Regions from separate parts of the Lysinibacillus sp. FSL M8-0355 genome, predicted to be linked through region 1. Evidence: riboswitches for the same ligand, from Rfam matches in the RefSeq annotation. Region 1 holds a riboswitch; each other region holds the start of a gene.
The links. Region 1 has a riboswitch for cobalamin ahead of MKY46_RS11985 (glutaredoxin family protein). Riboswitches for the same ligand answer to the same signal wherever they lie in the genome.

Region 1 (4,565 bases):
TGTTGAGTGTGACGAATTACCTTCATCATACTCATAGTGCGACAACCAAAAAAAGAGTCTCTATTCAATATAGACGACTTATTTTATATTGGTTGAAGAACTATGAAGTATGTCAGTCATAGCTAGCATCTTCCCATTAGGGCAAGATGTTTTTTTTATGAATAAATAGGGGTGAACAAGATGACATCACATTCAATTTCATTTTATATAAATCAGTTAAAGCAGCAAATTATGAACAACCTTTCTGGTGAGCATATTAGGCCATTACAGCTTTATATTAGGAAGTTAATAGAAGAAAACCCAAATGATTATACATCTATTAATGATGCCTATTTAACGATCAAGCATGAATTAGTCGAGACATGTCATGATAGTAGATAAAAAATCTGAAGTGAAGTGAATAATTAAATGGAATGCAAAATGAACAAATCTGAAGACATAATGGACAACATAGATATGAATCAAAAAGTTTTATATAGAAAATTGGATCATTTTGAAATGGAAAGAGGCTTGGTATTAGAAAGTTTAGACATTTTTCTAAGATGGAATCAACAAACACAATACCTTTCTGAAGACAAGCTTCAAAAGCTTTGGATGAAACTGGTAAGGAAGTATAAATTCTCTCTCGATGAATGGGAAAGAACTGCTGGTCATACAAATATCCATGCTTATCTAGTGAAGGAGCAAGGACATGGGTTACAAAAGTTGATGCGCTTTTACAAAGATCGCCACGGCATAAAATGGTTGGAAAATGCATTTCATTATGGAATGTCATTACTCATTGAAGTTGGAAAAATGCCTGGATTAGAAATGTTTTTCCTAACAAATTTAATATGTTACAGATGGGAAAAGGATTATTTAGAGGATGCAGATGTTCAACAGTTTTTTTGTCATTCAATAAATGGTAAAGTGAAGGAGGTCTATGAAAGTTTCAGGGCTTTCGATCAAGAACAGAATCTGTTAACCGCAACTACTCTCTATAAACTTTTATCAAAATATAATCCTCATTTTCAAGTGAATTCGGCAGCAACGCCTGAATTTTATAAGGAATTGTCCTTATTTGTCGAAATCGAGTAATCCATACGTTCGACATGTCAAACAGTCTATTATTCTTTAGAATATAGGCTGTTTCTATGTGAAATACGCTATTATATTTAATGCTCATAGATCCGTAGTAACAGAAAATCTCGTACATAGTTTAGATACACAATGAATTAAGATATAAATAATAGATGGAGAAATTCCTTCGAAAGTTATGATTAAAAATAATGAATAATCAAAAAATAAAGAAGTTTAGAATCTAGATTTACTTTTTATATGAAGGATGGTACACTTAAAACTATTGAACAACAACTATATATTGTGTTCGTTTTATATAGGTGCTACTATATGTAGTTTAAAAGGGAAGTTCGGCACAATTCCGACGCTGTCCCCGCAACTGTGAAGCTGACAATGATTACAACCACTGTGCATTCGCATGGGAAGGGAATCAGAGGATGAAGCAAAGCCAGGAGACCTGCCTCTATAAAACAATTAATCATTTCTTCGGGGATTAAGAAATGGGAACGTCAGTATTTTTGGTATGGTAACGTTTCCATTTAGCTATCTCTCTAGAGGAGATAGCTTTTTATTATATGAAAAGAGGGATTTCTATGAAACTTTATACGAAAACAATCTGTCCAAAATGCCTTTGGGTAAAATCTGAATTACAACGTGCAGGACTTGAGGCAGAAATCGTCAACATTGATCACGATGAACAAGCTAAACAAACAATAATCGATGCAGGTTTTTTAAGTGTGCCTGTTTTAGAAATGAATAATACATTTATAGGAGATGTTAAGGACATAGTTTCTCATATTGAGATGATTGTTCTATGATCGTTTACGCAAGTCGTACAGGAAATGTCCGGAATATTGTTTCCAAATTAAGGGCAGAGTCTGTTGAGCTCTCTGAGGAATTACAATTGAATAAGCCTTATCTTTTAATTACTTATACTGATGGCTTAGGCGATATCCCTGCAAAAGTGGAACGTTTTTTAGAAAAAAACAGAGATTTTTGTAAAGGTGTAGTTGCCAGTGGGAATAGTAACTTTGGGCACAACGCATTTGGGGCTGCTGGCGAGAAAATCGCTGCTACCTATCATGTACCCTTAGTAAGAAAATTAGATTTACGAGGCAATCAAACAGATTATGAAGCCATACAAACGTTTTATGAAACGAGGGTAATAAGATGAAAACCTATTTAAAGCTAAATAATGACGTACTGAATCGTTATAGTTCAACTGGGCTACTTGAATTAGAAAAGGATCGTGAAGCTACACGCCGCTACTTTTTAGAGTATGTCAACGTGCGTTTACGTTACTTTATTGATATTGAAGAAAAAATCCGTTATTTAGTTGATGAGGGCTACTACGAGAAAGCATTTATCGACATGTATGAAATGGAATTTATTAAGAAGCTGTACAAAAAAGCATATGATTATAATTTCCGCTTCCCATCCTTTATGAGTGCAAGTAAATTTTACGATAGCTATGCTATGAAAAGCCGTGATGGAGAAGAGATTTTAGAAAAATATGAGGACCGTATTGTCATTATCGCCTTGTATTTAGCACAAGGGAATACGGTGCTAGCAGAACGTTCTGTCGAGGCAATGATGGAAGCTTATCAGCCTGCTACACCAACAGCATTAAATAGTGGTAAAAAAGCACGTGGTGAATTAGTGAGCTGCTTTAAATTATCGATGGATGATTCCATGAATAGTATTGCTGAAAATATTGGTTATTGCTTAGAGCTATCAAGACTTGGCGGTGGGGTTGGAGTTAACTTAACTGATTTACGCCCTTTAGGTGACCCTATTAAAGAGATTCTAAATCGTGCCAGTGGTGTCATCCCAGTTGCTAAACTGTTAGAAAATTCTTTCAGTTATTCCAATCAACTAGGGCAGCGAAATGGCTCTGGTGTTGTCTATTTAAATATTTTCCATGCAGACATTGAAAATTTTATTTCATCTAAAAAACCGAATGCCGATGATAAAATTCGCCTCGCAACATTATCAACAGGAATAATTATACCAAGTATTTTCTTCGAACTTATGAAACGTGATAAAGATATTGTCTTGTTCAGCCCATATGATATTTTCAAAGAATATGGCAAACGCATGTCTGAGATTTCCATTTCAGATATGTACTATGAGCTACTTGATAACCCTAAAATTCGTAAAATTAAACGTTTGAATGCACGTAGGCTGTATACAGAAGTGAAAAAAGCACAATTTGAATCGGGCTATCCGTTTGAAATTTTTGATGATAATGTCAATGAAGTGCATCCTTTAAAAAACATCGGTCGCGTAAAAATGTCCAATCTATGTACCGAAATCCTGCAAGTTCAAGAAACAAGCATTATTACAGATCAAGATCAACCGAATGACTATGGATTAGATGTATCCTGTAACTTAGGATCGATTGATATTCATGCAGCAAGTAAGGTCAATGATTTCGAAGCCTTAATCGATACGGCTATGCACCTATTAACAAATGTGTCGCAAATGACGCACATTAAAAATGTACCGTCTGTTGCAAAAGCCAATCAATTAATGCATTCAGTAGGGCTTGGTTGTATGAACCTCCACGGCCATCTTGTGACGGAGGGCATTTTATATGGCTCTAAAGAGTCGATTGCTTTCATGGATCGTTTTATGGAAGCGATGAACTTTTATTCACTCAAATCATCGATGGAAATGGCTAAAGAAAAAGCTGCAACTTTTTATCGATTTGAGGACAGTGATTATGCATCAGGTAGCTACTTTGACCAATATGTCAATAAAATCGACGAAGAACTATCACCTGTTGTGTTAAAAGCACTTGGCAATATTCCAATCATTACGAAAAACATGTGGGAAACGCTTAAGCAAGATGTGATGCAATATGGTCTATTCCATTCCTATCGTTTGGCTATTGCACCAACTGGCAGTATTTCCTACATACGTAGCTGTACGGCTTCTATTGCGCCATGTACTGAGCGTGTAGAGGTTCGTGACTATGCAGATAGTAGAACGATTTATCCAATGCCTCATTTAACAAATGATAACAGTCATTTATATGTAGAGGCATATGATGTTAATCCGTATGATTTAATTGATTTGTACGCTGCTTCTCAAAAACACGTTGACCAAGGTATTTCCATGACGCTTTATGTGACAGATAATTGGACAACTGAACAATTAGCTAAAGTATACATTTATGCATGGGTAAAGGGCATTAAGTCCGTTTACTATGTTCGTCAACGATTACAAAGCTTAGAGGAGTGTGTAGCATGTCAAATATAATTTATGAGGCGGTCAATTGGAATAAGGCAACGAGTGAACTTGCCCAAATATTTTGGGACCAGCAATGGAAGCAAATTTGGTTTCCTGAGGAAATTGCGGTCAGTAAAGATATCAAACAGTGGAAAAGCTTTGAGCATCAAGACACGTATAAAAAAGTGTTCGCGGGATTAACGTTACTGGATACAGTTCAGACCAATATAGGGATGAATCGTGTGGCCGCTTATACAGACGATTTACAAGAG
Region 2 (4,565 bases), 1.2 Mb from region 1:
CTACTGGTATATCAACGCTTTTGACGAATGTTTTTCTTTATTTCAATAACATCTTATCAATTTGTATGAACCCCTGCAAAACTTGCCTATTGTTTCTAAGCGAATTTTACGCTAAGCTAATGTGCGGACTTACTTCAAGAAGCGTATGTAATGACTGATTTTGGCTATTAAATTCATAGATTCTGTTACGTCAAAAAAAGTCTTTTAACTTTTAAAAAAGAAGTTCATTTATTGATAGAAGGGGTGAAAGGGATGGCTTGGGAGGTTTTTAGTATTATTGGAACAATTGCCTTTGCTATTTCTGGGGCAATCATTGCCATGGAAGAAGAATACGATTTATTCGGTGTATATATACTCGGTATTGTCACTGCTTTTGGTGGAGGAGCTATTCGAAATTTACTCATCGGGCTGCCTGTCACAACCTTATGGGGACAGGATATGATGTTTCAAATTGCACTAGCTGCGATTACGATATTTTTTATTTTCCCGCATCATCTGATTCAGCATTGGCATCGTTGGGGCAACTTCACAGATGCCATTGGCTTATCCGCGTTCGCTATTCAAGGTGCACTCTATGCCGTGAAGCTAGATATGCCAATTAGCGCAGTCGTTGTAGCTGCTGTTTTAACAGGTTCAGGTGGTGGTATTGTGCGAGATTTATTAGCTAGACGGAAGCCACTAGTTCTCCGTGATGAAGTCTATGGTGTTTGGGCTGCTCTCGCAGGGCTTGTTATCGGATTTGAAGTTTTGACTGGAGACATTTTCCTTTATGTATTATTTGCAGTGATTACAGCATTACGCATTCTTTCCTATATGATGAAGTGGCGTTTGCCTTTGCGAAGGTTGAATCGGGCATAGATACTGTAATTGATAAAAAAATGAATAAGCGCAAAGAGTTCATTAACTATTTGCGCTTATTTGTTATTCAGTAACTATTTAGCCAAAAGATTCATGGCTTCTTCTAATGTCACCATATTTTTCATCATAGAACAAGCAGCATCTAAAAGAGGAAAGGCTAGAGCAGCACCAGAGCCTTCGCCTAATCGCATGTTCATATGCAGCATTGGCTCTACACCAAGTAATGATGCGGCAATTTTAGCCCCTGGTTCCTCTGAAGCATGGGAAGGTATGATAAAGTCTTTTACTTTCGGTTCAATTTGATAAGCAATAAGCGCAGCAATAGTCGAAATAAAACCATCAATAATAACAGGTTTTCGGTGACTTGCGGCAGCCAGCATGATACCAGCCATAGCCCCTATCTCTAGCCCTCCAACTTTAGCTAGAACATCAATGATATCGTTAGGATTGGGTTTGTTGAGAGTAATTGCTTTTTCAATTACTGCTGCTTTATGAGCAATCCCTCCTTGACCAACTCCTGCGCCAAACCCTGTTATTTCAATAGGGTCATAGCCAGTCAAAGCAGCTAATATGGCAGTGCTCGGCGTTGTATTACCAATGCCCATTTCACCTGTTCCAAGTAGGTTGGCTCCTTTTGTGATTTCATCTGTTGCCACATGAATCCCCACTTCAATGGATTGAATAGCCTCTTCTCTTGACATAGCAGGGCCCTGTGCCATGTTATCTGTGCCATGCTTAATTTTATGAATGATGACACCTGCATCAAGCGGAATATCTTCTTTTACCCCAACATCTACTGTTACTACCTTTGCATTGGTAATGCCCGCAATCGCACAAACGCCTGTACCTCCTTTAGGAAAATTTAATGTTTGAAAGACCGTAACATTTTGTGGATTCGTTGTTATGCCTTCCTCACAAACGCCATGATCTGCTGCACAGACAATCATCACTTTTTTATCGACCATTGGATATAATTGTCCTGTTATGCCTGAAAGCTGTACGGCAAGTGATTCTAGTTTACCCAAGCTACCTGGGGGCTTACAAAGCGCATCAATTCGCTTTCTAGCTTGGTCCATACTATTCATATCAGCCTCTTGGATATTTTGAATCGTGTCTTGTAATAATTGCATTATTGTTTCTCCTCTCGTTCTACATGAAGACAAAATAAAAAGTCTGTAGTTTATTGTCATGACAAATAAACTACAGACTTTTCCATCATCTATATACTTCCGAAGCAAGTAGGCAGGTCTCCTGGCTCAAGTTCAACATATCATCGTGCCTTCCCAGCGATTCGCTAGTGGCATTTACGATGACACTCCCTTATACAGTGGCGGGTCCGCTAAAGTTTTTCACTTTATTCCCTATTCTCCCTATTGGGCACCTAATGCTTTTATTAAACTATTTATAATCTACGACAGCGTATTTTTTCTGTCAATATTAGAATACTCGCCTTGTACCATTTCTTCGGTTACCTATTCTTTTTCTATTTCGCTTAGCAATGTTGAGCCTAATAATAGGACCGCTCCTATTATTTGTAGAAGCGCCATTTTTTCTCCTATAATCATCGTGGAAATTACTAATGATGTCAGTGGATCAATATAGCTAAGAATGGCTATACTTTGTCCTTTTAACTGTGACATGCCTAAAAAGAACAATAAAAATCCAACCCCTGCATGGACAAGGCCTAATGTAATTAAGAATAGGACTGATTCAAAACTGATTTTCATGACCTGAAATCCTGTAGTTCCAAGTAGATAGAAGCTAAGGAAAAATGCTGCTAAAGAAAGTTGAATCATTGTATTTTCTGGTTCCTTTAAGCCACATATAAATTTATTTGTCAATGTTAGCGCTGTGTAAAAGCATGCCGCGATAAGACCGTAGACAATGCCTATAAAATGCTCACTATCCCCAGTGCCTTGACTTTGGACAATCAAATATAGTCCGATAAGGGCCACACAGACATACATTATTTTTCTGCCAACTAGCTTCTCTTTTAAAATAATTGGAGATAAACAGATAACGAGTACTGGTGCAAAATAATAACTCAATGCAGCATTGGCAATCGTTGTTGCTTTATAAGCCTGAAATAAAAAAATCCAGTTCCCACACAAGGCGATACTAGAAAGTATTAATTTCCACTTATTTTTTATAATCTCTAATTTCGAAAAACTTTTCTTTTTATAAATAAAAATCACTACTAAAAAACAAGCACCTATTAAACTCATCCAAAAAGCGATTTCACTTGAAGATAACGGAATATACTTGGCAAAAACACCAACTGCTCCAAAAATAATCATGGATAATACAAATGCTAATTTTCCGCTCATTACAAATACCTACTTTCTACGTATAAAGTATTAACCTATACAGTAGAATCTATTGAAAATGAGCAAACTGTTATTGTATGCCTAAACAGTAGATTCTACTGTAAAGACATTGTTGGGGGTGCTATTGAACAAAACATACAAAATCCCTCCTTCATCTACATAATTGTAACATATTTCTGAAAATTAAAGAGTAAGTTTTATAAAGAAAGGGGTCACTAATCCCTTCATACTATTATGAGTATGTACAATATAAGGTAAGTCATAAATTTTCTTTGAGGAGGAGTTAGGATGAATGCAAGAGAATTGAGAAATGCCATTGCGGAGACTTGTGAAAATTATGATAGTCACTACGCTCAGTTAGTGAAACCAATCAATCAGTTATTAATGAATGTCGATGCTAGTATAAGTAACGAAACAGCGAATATAATCATCGAAAATTTGAAGTTATATTATAGCGGGGATAAATACATGACGGAATGTCACTTCGATGAGAGTGAAAATTTCTTAAAAGATGGTCTTGAACTTCTTCAAAAGGGGGATCTTGCGAATGGTGCTTTACAAATATATGGTGCTGGTTTAAATTTTTCCAGTTATGCTTTAAAGGTTCGTGGGCAAAAAAATGTGAATCCGTATATTAACTTTGAAAAAAATTTCAGCCTCATCATGAACACACTCCGAAAATAAGTATATAAAAAAGGTGATATCAATGATAGAAACAGCCACTTTGAAAAGCGAGAGGTTGATTTCCGTTCCACCAGCGTCCTTTCAGGGGGCGTCCGATGATGAGCCGCTTCACTCACTGCGTTCGCTCCAAGGTCCCCTCTGTGACACTAAATCCCCTAGGAGTGACACTGGCTCCACTCCAATCAACCATATGTAAAAGTGGCTTTTCCTTCTCTTTCATACGAACCGTAGTGAACAAAATAGCCCATTATTTGTCTGATGAGAGAAAGGATAGCCCTTTATTTTCAATGTGAAGAAGTGGTAAGTAACAACACCCCTCCATAAAGAGTAGTGAATACCTTTGCTAAAAAGGTACCATTTTTATGCATTGGAATGGAAGGCTACTTGACTCCCGTGGGATAGTGAGACAGGCGAGCCTCTAAACGGAGCGGTAGCAGAGGAAGCGGCTCGGCGCTCGCCCACAGGAAAGCAAGTAGCCTGCAACGGAAATCCATTTTCACCCTTCACAAAAATGCTATGGATGGTTTTATTTTTCATTTTGGCATTTATTTAAATTCTAATTCCCCATCGTAAGCTAGCATGCCGCCTTCAAGATTTGTTACATCAAATCCTTGCGCTTCTAAATAAGCACATGCATTAGCAGAACGAGCACCAGCCTTACAAACAACAATATATGGCTTTTCTACGTCTAATTCC
Region 3 (4,565 bases), 430 kb from region 1:
TTCGTAGTAGTTTACTAATTTTTGAATATGAAAGAAAATAAAAAATGATAAAGCCATCGAGAGAGAATTTCTCGATGACTTTTGTCTACAATTGTTCTATTAATTGTTGTAATTCATACTTGGAGCGGGGGGGTGTAATGTTTTCCTGCAATAGCTTCTTTTTTTGTAATGTCATGAACATATCAAAAACCCATGGACGTTCGAGATGTGCACGTTGCAGCAATTCTTCTTCATAAAACAACTCGATCGGGTCTCCGTTATAAATGATATTCCCTGCCTCCATGACAATGATTTGATCCGCCCATTCATAAGCAAGGGGAATGTCATGGGTAGCAAGTAAAATGGTTCTTTCGCCGTCTTCTAATTTACCTAGGTACTGTAGAACTTGGGTAGCATAATAATTGTCAAGGCCTGCTGTTGGCTCATCTAATAAGAGGACAGAGGGCTCCATCGCTAAAACACCTGCCATCGCCACACGCTTTTTCTGACCTACGCTTAGAAAGTGAATAGGTTTTTCGAGTAAATCGCCTATTTCCGTTTGCGCAACAGCCCATGCTATTTTTTCTTCGATTTTTTCGGTAGACCAGCCAAGATTTAGTGGTCCAAATGCGATATCTTGCTTGACAGTACCTGAAAAAAGTTGATGATCCGCATCTTGAAAAACAATGCCAACTTGCTGGCGAAGTGCCTTTAAAGCTTTTCGACTATATTGAAGCTCGTTGCCATCAAAAACAATCGTCCCAGCTGACGGTTGTAAAATACCATTAAGATGCTGAAACAATGTTGATTTTCCAGCGCCATTATGACCAAGGATGGCAATTTTTTTTCCTTTTGGAATGTGTAAAGTAATGTCTGACAATGCCTTCGTACCATCTGCATAGGCATAGGACAAGCGGTTTAGTTCAAAATAGAATGCTGTCATGAGAAGTACCCTCCATATACAATGAGGAATAGGAATAGTGTCGCTATGCCTAGCCAATTTTTCTTGCTATAGGAGCCCATCTCTTGCCAGTAGACGGCTTCGCCACCCCGTGACTGCATGGCATTATTAAGCTCACGACTACGCTGAAACATTTCAGCAAATAGCGCCACAATAAGCATGGATACGGAGCGTAGCCATTGCATTGGAGAATGGTAGCCAAGACGCGCTTGCTGGGCAAGATGTATTCTGTACATGCTTTCTAAAAATATAAAAATAAAACGATAGGTTAGTTCAATAAGCTCAACCAATAAAGAGGGCAGTCGCCATTGTCGGAGCACATAGCAAATCCCTTGTACGGATGTGGTCAAAATTAAAAAGTATAAACAACTACTACTGCCAAGGACAATAAAGAACAATTGTTGGGCGGACAGGGCACTTGCTTTTCCGATGAAAATTGTCCAATTCATCCACGTAAAAGACCACAGATGGGCAGGTAATACATGAGTTGCTGGTGTGATTGACAGCAAGATGGATACAAGACTTGTTAGTAAGAAAAATCCAGGTAGCAATAATAACTTAACATAGTAGGTAAGCGGAATTTTTGCACCTAAAATGATAAAAGCACTCATTACAAAAAATGTAATGAGTGAAAGTCGTTCATCTCTCATGATGAGCGTTACGAGAAGTAGACCAATTGAAAATATCATTTTTTCTAGCGGATGAACGGACGCTAGCTTATTCAGATACGCATACTTATCAATGAGTAACATAACGGGTTAACCTTCTTTATGCTTGCCGCGCATATAGCCGATGAAGTAGCCAATAAAACCAGCTCCAATAGCTGCCTGTAGCACGAATAATAAGCTTTCAATTTCACCACTTGGTGGCTCCCATAAGCTTTCAAACCACGGTTCATATTCTGCATTGATTTCGCCAATGGCTGCTTCTGCCTCTCCATCAGCACCACCAAATTCTGCACCTTTTTGTATAAACAATGGGATGATAGCTAACAGCACAACAATCGCTAATAGTAATAAATTTCGTTTCATCTACTAATGTGCCTCCTTTGTTGAGAAAACACGCAACATTTTTAATTCGCTGACATTGTACTTTTTCAAGAAATTCATCACAATGACCGTTAAAATTCCTTCACTCACCGCTAACGGAATTTGAGTTAAGGCAAAAATACCTGCGAACTTTGTAAACGATGCCATAAAGCCGCCAACCTCTGAAGGGAAGGCTAATGCTAACTGTACAGAAGTCACAACATATGTACCTAAGTCACCAAGCATCGCAGCAAAAAAAACAGCTAGTGAAAATGACAACCCTATTTTTTGAGCCCCTTTAAAGACAAAGTAAGCAATAAATGGGCCTACAATCGCCATAGAGAAGGCGTTCGCTCCTAAAGTGGTAATCCCACCATGTGCTAATAATAAAGATTGGAATAATAAAACAATCGTTCCGATGACACTCATAGCGAGAGGTCCGAATAAAACCGTTCCAAGTCCAACACCAGTTGGGTGGGAGCAACTACCTGTAACCGAAGGGATTTTTAACGCCGACAGCACAAAAGCAAAGGCTCCTGAAAGACCTAAAAGCATTTTGGTTTCAGGGTTTTCTTCAATTGTTTTGCGAATGGAGCGCAATCCTAGAATAATAAATGGGATAGAGATGACCCACCAAAAAATAGCCCATTCGATTGGTAAAAAACCTTCCATGATATGCATGGCAAAGGCACGTTTTGGCACGAGTAAAAAGGCCAATAAAAAATAACTAAGTTTCCACCATGAAAATTTCAAAAGCTTTCCTCCTTACTAATAGATTTTTAGAATGTAGCGTGCGTAAATAAAAAAGCACTTCTCCGTTGTTGGAAAAGTGCATAGCTAAAAAAGCAAATAACATTCTCATCTGCTAAGCCGCACACCTATCCTCGTAGGCTGAAACGATCACATATTTTTCGGCAGGTCTCCTGGCTCTAGTTCAACACTTTATAGGTCTTCCCATCCGTTGGACAGTGACATGTTCTATAAAGCTCCCTAATACAGTGGCGGGACCGCGCCGGACTCAAACCGGCTTCCCTTTTAAGCAAAATGATAAGTATTTTACACCGAAAAAACATTAAGTTGTGAGATTTCACGACAAAGTGTAACATGATTTTCCATAAATATGCTATACTTTTTTAAAAAATATTTTCAATTGAAGGTCAATAGAGAAGATTCTGATAACTACTGAATTGTCATAAATAAGGAGATATTATAATTTTTATACCCGGTCTACACACAAAATTGATAAAATTGTCATAAATTTTTATAGAAATATTGAAATTTTAAAATAATGAGATATGATAGAGACAGTTTTCTATTCTATAAAGAAGATAATAAATTTCATATAAAACGTCGATAAGTGCTCGAATAACTCGAGATAATAGGGAAATTGGTGAAAATCCAATACAGCCCCCGCTACTGTAATAGCTGATGAAATCGCAAAGCCACTGGTGCAAACTTGGGAAGGTGCGATAGTAAAATGAAGCTTAAGTCAGGAAACCTGCTTATTTGATTGTGCATGCAAACTTTTCGGAGGGAGAAGTTGAAGCAAGAGCGAGTACCTGTATTTTATTTTATTCGTTTTTATTTGGCTTCTACAAAACCTTTACTCTTCGTAATTAGAGTAAAGGTTTTTCTTTTTCCAGAAAGCAAATGAGGGGAGACAGAAGATGACAACATGGAATTTAGAGGGGATGAAAACACATCTCTTTATTTGTAATGGTAGTAGCTGCATGAACAAAGGTGGGGAGGAAATTACCCTAGCTATTCGAGAAGAAATACAACAGCAAGCACTTGATCAAGAGATACATACAACAAGAACGCGCTGTAATGGACGATGCAAGGATGCTTGTGTGGTCATCGCCTATCCGCAAGGGAATTGGTATCGTGTACCATCAACAGAGCATGCTAGAACACTTGTACAAGATTTACATCATGAATCCTTATACAAAGAACATGTCTTTACACTTCGTGAAGGTACATTACAGCGTACAGCACAAACGACAGCCATTAAAGGGATCGAAAAGGTGAAAGAGGGGTAACAACATGGCGCAAAAAGGAAAAATTTTCGTAGTGGGCTTTGGACCTGGAGACTTTAAGCATATTACGACACGGGCGGTAGAGGCATTACAACAAAGTGATATGATCATAGGCTACAAAACCTACGTAGAGTTGATTCAGGATTTAGTCAGTGCGAAGTCGATTGTCAGTACTGGAATGACCGAAGAGGTGTCCCGTGCGCAGGAAGCGGTTCGCCAAGCAGAGGCTGGAAGCATTGTCTCAGTCATTTCAAGTGGTGATGCGGGTGTCTATGGTATGGCGGGATTAGTGTATGAGGTATTGATTGAGCTAGGCTGGACAGAAGCAACGGGGATTGAGGTAGAAATTGTCCCTGGTATTTCTGCCATCAATTCATGTGCTAGCTTACTTGGTGCCCCGATTATGCATGATGCCTGTACGATTAGTTTAAGTGACCATCTAACACCATGGAATTTAATTGCCAAGCGCGTCGAGGCAGCCGCTATGGCGGATTTTGTAATCGCTTTATACAACCCAAAAAGCGGTCGCCGAACAAGACAAATTGTCGAAGCACAGCGCAT

Region 2: linked by a shared signal. The riboswitch ahead of cobT (nicotinate-nucleotide--dimethylbenzimidazole phosphoribosyltransferase) and the one ahead of MKY46_RS11985 (glutaredoxin family protein) in region 1 are both predicted to bind cobalamin.
Region 3: linked by a shared signal. The riboswitch ahead of MKY46_RS13960 (energy-coupling factor ABC transporter permease) and the one ahead of MKY46_RS11985 (glutaredoxin family protein) in region 1 are both predicted to bind cobalamin.

What each region holds. Positions count from the first base shown of each region.
Region 1 covers NZ_JBBPAI010000001.1:2,441,535-2,446,099, forward strand. The annotation lists gene MKY46_RS11975 (hypothetical protein) at 181-381, shown strand; gene MKY46_RS11980 (hypothetical protein) at 457-1,077, shown strand; cobalamin riboswitch at 1,361-1,538, shown strand; gene MKY46_RS11985 (glutaredoxin family protein) at 1,653-1,877, shown strand; gene nrdI (class Ib ribonucleoside-diphosphate reductase assembly flavoprotein NrdI) at 1,874-2,233, shown strand; gene nrdE (class 1b ribonucleoside-diphosphate reductase subunit alpha) at 2,230-4,323, shown strand; gene nrdF (class 1b ribonucleoside-diphosphate reductase subunit beta) at 4,311-4,565, shown strand, end outside.
Region 2 covers NZ_JBBPAI010000001.1:1,256,611-1,261,175, reverse strand. The annotation lists gene MKY46_RS05945 (trimeric intracellular cation channel family protein) at 253-858, shown strand; gene cobT (nicotinate-nucleotide--dimethylbenzimidazole phosphoribosyltransferase) at 933-1,988, opposite strand; cobalamin riboswitch at 2,083-2,258, opposite strand; gene MKY46_RS05935 (DMT family transporter) at 2,331-3,185, opposite strand; gene MKY46_RS05930 (hypothetical protein) at 3,474-3,869, shown strand; gene MKY46_RS05925 (rhodanese-like domain-containing protein) at 4,415-4,565, opposite strand, start outside.
Region 3 covers NZ_JBBPAI010000001.1:2,869,409-2,873,973, reverse strand. The annotation lists gene MKY46_RS13975 (energy-coupling factor ABC transporter ATP-binding protein) at 86-922, opposite strand; gene cbiQ (cobalt ECF transporter T component CbiQ) at 919-1,692, opposite strand; gene MKY46_RS13965 (energy-coupling factor ABC transporter substrate-binding protein) at 1,699-1,971, opposite strand; gene MKY46_RS13960 (energy-coupling factor ABC transporter permease) at 1,975-2,721, opposite strand; cobalamin riboswitch at 2,865-3,049, opposite strand; cobalamin riboswitch at 3,307-3,488, shown strand; gene MKY46_RS13955 ((2Fe-2S) ferredoxin domain-containing protein) at 3,636-4,007, shown strand; gene cobJ (precorrin-3B C(17)-methyltransferase) at 4,012-4,565, shown strand, end outside.